DNA from 2 places in the Streptomyces sp. LZ34 genome. Region 1 is predicted to be linked to the other one. Evidence: riboswitches for the same ligand, from Rfam matches in the RefSeq annotation. Region 1 holds a riboswitch; the other holds the start of a gene.
The links. Region 1 has a riboswitch for glycine ahead of gcvP (aminomethyl-transferring glycine dehydrogenase). Riboswitches for the same ligand answer to the same signal wherever they lie in the genome.
Positions count from the first base shown of each region.

Region 1 (5,080 bases):
CGCTCTCCGTCGGCTCGATCATCAGCGTGCCGGCGACCGGGAACGACATCGTGGGCGCGTGGAACCCGTAGTCGACCAGCCGCTTGGCCACATCGTCGACGCTCACGCCGGTCGCCTTGGTGAGCGGCCGCAGATCGACGATGCACTCGTGGGCGACCAGGCCGCCGGGGCCGGTGTAGAGCACCGGGTAGTGCGGCTCCAGGCGCCTGGCGATGTAGTTGGCGCCGAGCACCGCCACCTGGGTGGCCCGGCGCAGCCCCTCGGCGCCCATCAGCCGGACGTACGCCCAGGAGATGGGCAGGATGCCCGCCGAACCCCAGGGCGCGGCCGCGACCGGGCCCACGCCGGTCGCCGGGCCCGCCGCGGGCTGGAGCGGGTGGTTGGGCAGATACGGCGCCAGGTGCTCGCGCACCGCGACCGGGCCCACGCCGGGACCACCGCCGCCGTGCGGGATGCAGAAGGTCTTGTGGAGGTTCAGGTGGGAGACATCGCCGCCGAACCTGCCCGGCCGGGCCAGCCCCACCAGGGCGTTGAGGTTCGCGCCGTCCACGTAGACCTGGCCGCCCGCGTCGTGCACGGCCGCGCAGATCTCGCTGATGTGCTCCTCGAACACGCCGTGTGTGGACGGGTAGGTGACCATCAGGACGGCCAGTTCGTCGCCGTACTGCTCGATCTTGGCGCGCAGGTCGTCGGCGTCCACCTCGCCGTCCTCGCCGGTCCTGACCACGACGACCTTCATGCCCGCCATCACGGCGCTGGCGGCGTTGGTGCCGTGCGCGGAGGACGGGATGAGGCAGACGGTGCGCCGCTCCTCGCCGCCTGCCCGGTGGTAGGCGCGCACGGCCAGCAGCCCGGACAGCTCGCCCTGCGATCCGGCGTTCGGCTGCAGGGAGACCTTGTCGTAGCCGGTGGCCTCGGCCAGCCGCTCCTCCAGCTCGCGGATCAGCGTCAGGTAGCCCTGGGCCTGCTCGACGGGCGCGAAGGGGTGCAGCTCCCCGAACTCCGGCCAGGTGACCGGCTCCATCTCGGTGGTGGCGTTGAGCTTCATGGTGCAGGAGCCGAGCGGGATCATGCCCCGGTCCAGGGCGTAGTCGCGGTCGGCCAGGCGCCGCAGATAGCGCAGCATCGCGGTCTCGGAGCGGTGCCGGTGGAAGACCGGGTGGGTCAGGTACACGTCGCCGCGCAGCAGGTCGGCGGGGAGCGCGTCGGCCGCGGCGGCGTCCAGCTCGTCGATGGCGGGCAGCCCGCCGTCCACGCCGAAGGCCGACCACACGGCGGCGAGCTGGGCGCGGCCGGTGGTCTCGTCGCAGGCGATGCCCACATGGTCGGCGTCGGTCAGCCGCAGGTTGACCCCGGCCTCGCGGGCCGCGGTGACGACCTCGGCGGCCCGGCCCGGGACATACACGGTCAGGGTGTCGAAGAACGCGCCGTGCACGGTCTCCACACCCCCGGCCCGCAGGCCCTCGGCGAGCACGGCCGCGTAGCGGTGGGTGCGCCGGGCGATGGTCTTGAGCCCGTCCGGGCCGTGGTAGACGGCGTACATGCCGGCCATCACGGCGAGCAGGACCTGGGCGGTGCAGATGTTGCTGGTGGCCTTCTCCCGGCGGATGTGCTGCTCGCGGGTCTGCAGGGCCAGGCGGTACGCCTTGTCGCCGTCGGCGTCGACCGAGACGCCCACCAGACGGCCCGGCAGGCTGCGGGCGTAGGCCTCGCGGACGGCCATGAAACCGGCGTGCGGCCCGCCGAAGCCCATCGGCACACCGAACCGCTGGCTGCTGCCGACCGCGATGTCGGCGCCCAGCTCCCCGGGCGAGGTGAGCAGGGTGAGGGCCAGCAGGTCGGCGGCGACGGTGACCACCGCGCCGAGCTCATGGGCCCGCTCGATGACCGGGCGTGGGTCGCGCACCGCGCCGGAGGCGCCCGGGTACTGGAGCAGCACGCCGAACACCCCGCGCTCGGCCACCTCGGCCGGTATGCCCGTCGAGAGGTCGGCGACGACCACCTCGACGCCGGTGGGCTCGGCGCGGGTCTGGATGACCGCGACGGTCTGCGGCAGGGTGTCGGCGTCGATCAGGAACACGCCCTGCTTGACCTTGCCCACCCGCCGCGACAGCGCCATGGCCTCGGCGGCGGCGGTGGCCTCGTCGAGCAGCGAGGCACCGGCGGTCGGCAGCCCGGTGAGGTCGGCCACGACGGTCTGGAAGTTGAGCAGCGCCTCCAGCCGGCCCTGGGAGATCTCCGGCTGATAGGGCGTGTACGCGGTGTACCAGGCGGGGTTCTCCAGCACATTGCGCAGGATCACCGGCGGGGTGAAGGTCCCGTAGTAGCCCAGGCCGATCATCGGGGAGAGCACCTGGTTGCGCTCGGCCAGGCCGCGCAGCTCGGCCAGCACCTCGGCCTCGGTGCGGGCCGGGGGCAGCCCCAGTTCCCCGGCGCTCTTGATGACCTCCGGCACGGCGGCCTGGGTGAGCTCGTCGAGGGAGCCGAAGCCGACCTGCGCGAGCATCTTGGCCTGGGCCTCGGCGTCGGGTCCGATATGGCGCCGCTCGAACGGAGTACCGCGTTCCAGCTCGGTCAGTGAGGTGCGGTTGGCGGTCATCTGCGAGGCCTCCTGGTCTGTACGACCGACGAGGGGCACCACGGTGCGGGTGCCCGAACGGCCTCCCCCTCTGTCATCTCGACCTGAGAGCTTCACCGGGCCCGCGGACTGCGACCCGGCTTTCACCGTCGGTGAGGAGGGGTTCCGGAGCTGTGCTCGCCCGTGGCCCGCCCTGCTTTCCAGAGTGACCTCACCCGCGCGGTACGTGTGCCTGAGAGATTCCGGGGAGGATTTGCTCCTTCGGCGCCTCCGACGACGTCGGCGGAGAGCTCTCCCGCACGGGGTCTGCAGCCACCGTCAGCCTACCAGCGAGCCTGCCGCCAGGGTTTTTGGGCAAGCGCTCGAGTGGACGCGCGCGGCGTTGTGGCTTTTCTTAGATATCACGGGTATTACGGGACAAATCGCCACGTGTGGGAGAGAGTGTGCAGACCGACATCGATCCGCGGACCCTCATCGGCCGCAAGGCCTTCGACCGCGATGGCGCGAAGATCGGCACCGTGGACGAGGTCTACCTCGACGACGCGACCGGCGAGCCGGAATGGGCGGCGGTACGCACCGGCCTGTTCAGCCGGGACGTGTTCGTGCCTCTCGAACCCAGCGAGATCGTCGACGACTCGCTGCGAGTGCCGTACGAGCGGGCGCTCATCAAGGACGCGCCGGACTTCGGGGTCGGCCGCCACCTGTCGCCCGAGCAGGAGCTACAGCTCTACCACCACTACGGCCTGGACGTGACCGGCTGACCTTGGCGCCGCTCCTGGCCCGAACCCCGGTCCTGGCCCGAGCCCTGATCCGGCCGCTGGCCCTGAGCGGCGGCGTCGGTGTCGGTGTCGCTGTCGCTGTCGCTCACAGCGGGCCTGACCAGCGGCAGCGGCTCCGCGGGCTCCAGCGCCTGGTCGTCGACCGCGAAGGTCCGCACCCGGCCCGGCTCCGACCAGGGCTCCTCGAACCGCACGGTCACCCGGCCGACCCCGCTGCCCTGCACCCACCCCGCCCCGTACTCCGCGTGTCGTACATCGGAGCCGGGCAGCCAGCGGCGCGGCCGGCCGGCGTCCTCGCCCTCCTCCTCCAGGCCCGCCGGGGCGGGCTCCGGCGCCCCTCCGGCCTCGCGCGTCCCCTCCGCGGCCTCCTGAGCCTCATGGGCGGCCTGGGCCGCCTGGGCGAACAGATCCTCCTGGGTGTAGTCCGCCAGCCCGCTCACGCCCACTCCCAGCAGCCGCACACCCGCCGTGGTGTCCACGCCTTCCAGCAGCCGCGCCGCGGCCTCCCGCACCACTCCCGGATCGTCCGTCGGCCCGCGCAGCGTCTCGGACCGGGTCAGCGTGGAGAAGTCGTAACGCCGCACCTTGAGCACGACCGTGCGCCCCGAACGGCCGGCCCCGCGCAGCCGCCGCACACACCGGTCGGCGAGCCGCGCCACCTCCACCTGCACCCGCGTGCGGTCGGTGAGGTCGACGTCGTACGTGTCCTCCACCGATACGGACTTGGCGTCCCGCTCGGCGACGACCGGCCGGTCGTCCCGCCCCCAGGCCATGCCGTACAGCGACGCGCCATGGGCCTTGCCCAGCAGCCGCACCAGCTCCTCCTCCCCCGCCTCCCGGGTCTCGGCGACGGTGTGGATCCCGGCCCGGCGCAGCGCCTCCGCGGTGGCCGGGCCCACCCCGGGGAGCGTGCGCACCGGCAGGGGCCCCAGCAGCTCCCGCTCGGTGCCCGGCTCGATGAGCACCAGCCCATCGGGCTTGGCCTGCTCGGAGGCGATCTTGGCAAGCATCTTGGCCCCGGCCAGGCCCACCGAGCCGGTCAGCCCGGTCGCGGCCACGATGTCCGCGCGCAGCCGCTCCCCCACGGCCCGCGCCGCCTCGGACGTGGCCGGGACACCGCCCGCCTCCAGATCCACGAACGCCTCGTCCAGGCTCAGCGGCTCGACCAGCGGGGACAGGGCGGCCAGCAGGGCCATGACCGTGTCACTCACCTGGCGGTACAGGGAGAAGCGGGGGGTGAGATACGCCGCGTTCGGACACAGGCGGCGGGCCTGGGCCATCGCCATGGCCGAGTGGACCCCGAACACCCGCGCCTCGTAGGAGGCCGTGGCCACCACGCCTCGCGGCCCCAGGCCGCCGACGATCACGGGCTTGCCGCGCAGGCTGGGCTTGGCCGCCTGCTCCGCCGCGGCGTAGAAGGCGTCCATGTCCAGATGGAGAATCGTCGGCGCACCCCTCACACCTACAGATGCTGCCGCATGCCACTGACAATCGGGCGAGTGACCATCGGATGGGGCAGTCAGCCGAGGCAGTCCGCGGTCTGCGGCCCGCGGCCCGCAGGCCGCAGACGCCGCCGAGCCCGTCGCATCCCCGCGAGCCGGGCTCCGCGCTCAGCCCGCGGTTGCCGCGCCGCGCTCAGCCCGCGCGGTTGCGGCGCCGCGCGAGCTCGTCGGCGGGGTTGTGCCCCACCAGCGTCTCGCCGGTGTCCACGCGCTCGCCGTGG
Region 1 covers NZ_CM132680.1:1,420,403-1,425,482, forward strand. Annotated here, with positions in the region: gene gcvP (aminomethyl-transferring glycine dehydrogenase) at 1-2,599, opposite strand, end outside; glycine riboswitch at 2,660-2,788, opposite strand; glycine riboswitch at 2,789-2,886, opposite strand; gene ACWY4P_RS04965 (PRC-barrel domain-containing protein) at 3,022-3,339, shown strand; gene ACWY4P_RS04970 (DNA polymerase IV) at 3,315-4,817, opposite strand; gene ACWY4P_RS04975 (MerR family transcriptional regulator) at 4,993-5,080, opposite strand, start outside.

Region 2 (5,080 bases), 2.9 Mb from region 1:
GGGCCCGCTCCCGGGGATGAACCAGCCGATGCTGCCCCCGATGCTGCCGCTCCCGGACGAGGCGTCGACCCTCGCCGACGAGGCGTCCGCGCTCGCCGACCGGAAGCCCGTCACGATGACGGCCGCCCCGGAGCGCACCACCCCCGAGCCCGGCACGAAGCCCGGCGCCGCCGAGCACGGAAAGAAGGACCACGGCAAGAAGCACGACGCCAAGAAGCAGGAGGCGAAGAAGCCGGAGGCGAAGAAGCACGACACCAAGCCCGGCGTCCCCGAGCCTGGCACCAAGCCCGGCGCCATGACGCCGAGCACGCAGCCCGACGCCCCCGAAGCCCCCGGCACCGACGTGCCTGGCGCCGACATGCCCGGCACCGACAAGCCCGGCACCGACAAGCCCGCCGCCCCTGAGCCCGGCGCCCACAAGCCCAGCACGAGACCGGACGTCAAGAAGCCGGGTACCCAGAGGCCCACCACGACGGCCGCCACCCCGATGTCCGCCGTCGAGTCCGCCGCGCCCAAGGTGGCCGAGGACGACTCCGTGGCCCCCATGCCGCTGCCTCACCCGGTGGAGGCCGCCGTCGACCAGGCTCCGTGACGGCTGCGCTCCACCGTCCCGCCGCGCGTCACTCGAAGCCGATGCGGCGCAGCGCGCTCGCGGCCGTCCGATCCAGCAGCGCCACCGAGGCGCAGCCTTCGGGCGGCCGCCCGCCCTCCGCGGCGGCGACCAGCCGCCCCACCGCGCGGCGGTGGCGCCCGAAGGCGTAGCGGGAGACCTCACGGCCGCGGGCGGCCTGTCCCTCCAGCGCCACCGCGGCCCCGACGTCCAGCAGCACCATGTGCAGCCGACGGCCGGTGCGCCGGGCGTCGCGGGCCAGCCAGCGGCGGACCCAGGAGAGCGTGCCGCAGTCGTGCACCACGACGCTCGCGCCCGAGCGCAGCGCCCGGCGCAGCCCGGCGTAGTGGGCGCACCGCACCAGCGGGCGGTAGAGGGCGTACGGCAGCCAGCGGGGCAGCCGCCGCTCCCAGCGCTCGCGGGTGTCCTGCGAGTCCACCCGCACCACCGCGCCCCCACTCTGGTCCAGACAGGGCACGGCCCGGCCGATCATGGTGCTCTTGCCGCTGCCGGGCAGCCCGGAGGCGACCACCACGTCCCCCGCGCGGTAGCGCAGCTCGCGCGCGCCGGGCCCGGGCCTGGGCTCAGGCCCGGACCCGGACCCGGACTCGGACCCGGATTCGGACCTGGATTCGGACTCGGCCCTGGCCCCGGACTCGGCCCCGGGCCTGCGTTCGGCCGCGTCGCCACCGCCGCGCAGGTCGTGCACGGGCGCCCGGCGCCCCGGCCTGAGCGCCCCTCCGGTTGGCGCCGCTCCCTGCGTCACCGGCAGGGGCCCACATGTCGTCGTCGCGTACGTACCCTGCCCGTGCACCGTGATCGTCCTCCTAGGTCGGTCACTGCGGCTCGTTCCCGAAGAGTGTCAAGAAAAGGTAATGTCCAGCAAGGTGGTATCCCTGTGGGCTGGGCATTCATGCCCTGTGAGTCGGGCCTGTGAGTGGGGCCGGTGAGTCCGGCCTGCGCGTGGGGCCTGTGAGTGGGGGGCCGGGGCGACAGCGGTTCCACCCGGTCAGGTCTTCCCTTCTCGGGCGTACGTGCGATGATGTTGCGCGCAACTCCATACCGGCCGCTTGAATCCGCGCGGGAGAGTCCTCGGCCACCGGCAGCAGTGCCGGCCGTCCGGGGCGCCGAAGGAGCAAGTCCTCCCTTGAATCTCTCAGGCCCCGATACCGCGCGGGCGAGGCAGATCTGAAAAGCGAGCCGCTGGCGTGGCTCCACCCACGGTGCAAGCCGGACCGCTCTCCGCGATGACGCCGACGATGTCGGCCGGGAGAAGGGGTCACGGCGAACCTCTCAGGTTCCGATGACAGATGGGGAGGACTCGTCCTCGTCGTCCTCGTCGCCGTCCCGCCCTGGAGCCAGCCCCCCATGACCGATGCCCCGATGCCCGACACATCCGTGACCGGCGCCCCGCCCACCCCCCGCCATACCGCCCTGGACGCGGTGCACCGCGCGCTCGGCGCCACCATGACCGACTTCGCCGGCTGGGAGATGCCGCTGCGCTACGGGAGCGAGCGCGACGAGCACACCGCGGTGCGCACCCGCGCCGGCCTCTTCGACCTCTCCCACATGGGTGAGATCACGCTCACCGGCCCGCAGGCCGGCGCCGCCCTGGACCGGGCGCTGGTGGGCCATCTGTCGGCGCTCGCCGTCGGCCGCGCCCGCTACACCATGATCTGCGACGCCCAGGGCGGCATCCTGGACGACCTGATCGTCTACCGCCTCGGCGAGCAGGAGTTCCTGGTGGTCGCCAACGCCTCGAACGCCCAGGTGGTGCTGGACGCGCTCACCGAGCGCGCCGAGGGCCTGGACGCGGCCGTACGGGACGACCGGGACGCGTATGCGCTGATCGCCGTCCAGGGCCCGGCGTCTCCCACGATCCTGGAGGGCCTGACCGACGCCAATCTGGACGGCCTCAAGTACTACGCGGGCCTGCCCGGCACGGTCGCGGGCGTCCCGGCGCTGATCGCCCGTACCGGCTACACGGGCGAGGACGGCTTCGAGCTGTTCGTGTCGCCGGACGACGCCGAGCGGCTGTGGCAGGCGCTGACCGAGGCGGGGGCCCCGGCCGGGCTGGTGCCGTGCGGGCTGTCCTGCCGGGACACGCTGCGTCTGGAGGCCGGGATGCCGCTGTACGGGCATGAGCTGACCCGCCGGACCACGCCCTTCGACGCGGGGCTCGGCCGGGTGGTGAAGTTCGACAAGCCCGGTGACTTCGTCGGACGCGCGGCCCTGGAGGCGGCGGCGCGCCGGGCCGAGACCGATCCGCCGCGGGTGCTGGTCGGCCTGGTCGCGGCGGGCCGCCGGGTCCCGCGTGCGGGGTACCCGGTGATCGGCGCGGACGGCGCGGTGATCGGCGAGGTCACCTCGGGCGCGCCCTCGCCCACCCTCGGCAAGCCGATCGCGATCGCGTATGTGGACGCCGGGCACGCCACGCCGGGGACGGCGGGTGTGTCAGTGGACATCCGCGGTACCCATGAGCCGTACGAGGTCGTGGCCCTCCCCTTCTACAAGCGGCGCTGAGCCCGCCGCCCGCCGGCGGCGCCGGGCCACCCCGTGCGTACTCCCCCAGCTACCACTGGGCGGTGCCCCTCCCGTACCGCCTGTCCCACCAGGCAAGACCCGTTTCCCAAGCATCCCCCCGTATCCAGGAGAATCGGACCATGAACAACCCCCAGCAGCTGCGTTACAGCAAGGAGCACGAGTGGCTGTCGGCCGCCGGCGAGGACGGTGTGTCGACGGTCGGCATCACCGAGTTCGCGGCCAACTCGCTCGGCGACGTCGTCTTCGTCCAGCTCCCGGAGGTCGGCACGACGGTCACCGCGGGTGAGACCTGCGGCGAGCTGGAGTCCACGAAGTCCGTCAGCGATCTGTACGCGCCGGTCACCGGCGAGGTCACCGAGATCAACGAGGACGTGGTGAACGACCCGGCGCTGGTGAATTCCGCCCCCTTCGAGGGCGGCTGGCTGTTCAAGGTGAGGGTGACGGACGAGCCGGACGAACTGCTCTCCGCCGACGAGTACGCCGCCTTCGCCGAAAACTGAACCCCTCCTTCGATCGGGACCCTGATGTCGCTTCTCAACAGCTCCCTGCACGAGCTCGACCCGGACGTAGCCGCCGCGGTCGACGCCGAACTCCACCGCCAGCAGTCCACCCTGGAGATGATCGCCTCGGAGAACTTCGCTCCGGTCGCGGTCATGGAGGCCCAGGGCTCGGTCCTGACCAACAAGTACGCCGAGGGCTACCCGGGCCGCCGCTACTACGGCGGCTGTGAGCACGTCGACGTGGTCGAGCAGATCGCCATCGACCGCGTCAAGGCGCTCTTCGGCGCCGAGGCCGCCAACGTCCAGCCGCACTCCGGCGCCCAGGCGAACGCGGCCGCGATGTTCGCCCTGCTCTCCCCCGGTGACACCATCCTGGGCCTGAACCTGGCGCACGGCGGTCACCTCACCCACGGGATGAAGATCAACTTCTCCGGCAAGCTCTACAACGTGGTGCCCTACCACGTGGACGTCGAGACCGGCCTGGTCGACATGGACGAGGTCGAGCGGCTGGCCAAGGAGCACCGCCCCAAGCTGGTGATCGCGGGCTGGTCGGCGTACCCGCGCCAGCTGGACTTCCCGGCCTTCCGCCGGATCGCGGACGAGGTCGGCGCGTACCTCATGGTGGACATGGCCCACTTCGCCGGCCTGGTCGCGGCCGGGCTGCACCCCTCCCCGGTGCCGCACGCCCATGTGGTCACCACCACCACCCACAAGACCCTCGGCGGCCCGCGCGGCGGCGTGATCCTCTCCACGGCCGAGCTGGCCAAGAAGATCAACTCCGCGGTCTTCCCCGGTCAGCAGGGCGGCCCGCTGGAGCACGTGGTCGCGGCGAAGGCGGTGGCCTTCAAGATCGCGGCGGGCGAGGACTTCAAGGACCGCCAGCAGCGCACCCTCGAAGGCGCCAAGCTGCTGGCCGAGCGGCTCACCCAGCCCGACGTGGCCAAGGCCGGGGTCTCCGTGCTGTCCGGCGGCACCGACGTCCACCTCGTCCTGGTCGACCTGCGCGACTCGGAGCTGGACGGCCGGCAGGCCGAGGACCGCCTCCACGAGATCGGCATCACGGTCAACCGCAACGCCATCCCGAACGACCCGCGCCCCCCGATGGTCACCTCCGGCCTGCGCATCGGCACCCCGGCGCTGGCCACCCGCGGCTTCACCGCCGACGACTTCCGCGAGGTCGCCGACATCATCGCCGAGGCGCTCAAGCCGTCGCACGACGCGGAGGCGCTCAAGGCGCGCGTCACCGCGCTCGCCGACAAGCACCCGCTGTACCCGGACCTCAAGAAGTAACGGGCCCCGAAGGTGTGCGGGGGCGCACACCCCCAGCGCCCCCGCACACCCGCACCACCACGCACGCACCCACCGTGCAGACGCAAGGAGTTCACCGGTGGCCATCTCCGTCTTCGACCTCTTCTCGATCGGCATC
Region 2 covers NZ_CM132680.1:4,322,791-4,327,870, forward strand. Annotated here, with positions in the region: gene ACWY4P_RS16885 (hypothetical protein) at 1-592, shown strand, start outside; gene ACWY4P_RS16890 (AAA family ATPase) at 621-1,319, opposite strand; glycine riboswitch at 1,682-1,792, shown strand; gene gcvT (glycine cleavage system aminomethyltransferase GcvT) at 1,979-3,133, shown strand; gene gcvH (glycine cleavage system protein GcvH) at 3,274-3,654, shown strand; gene glyA (serine hydroxymethyltransferase) at 3,679-4,944, shown strand; gene ACWY4P_RS16910 (L-serine ammonia-lyase) at 5,042-5,080, shown strand, end outside.
Region 2: it holds a riboswitch for glycine, as region 1 does, so the genes downstream of both, gcvT (glycine cleavage system aminomethyltransferase GcvT) here and gcvP (aminomethyl-transferring glycine dehydrogenase) in region 1, are expected to answer to the same signal.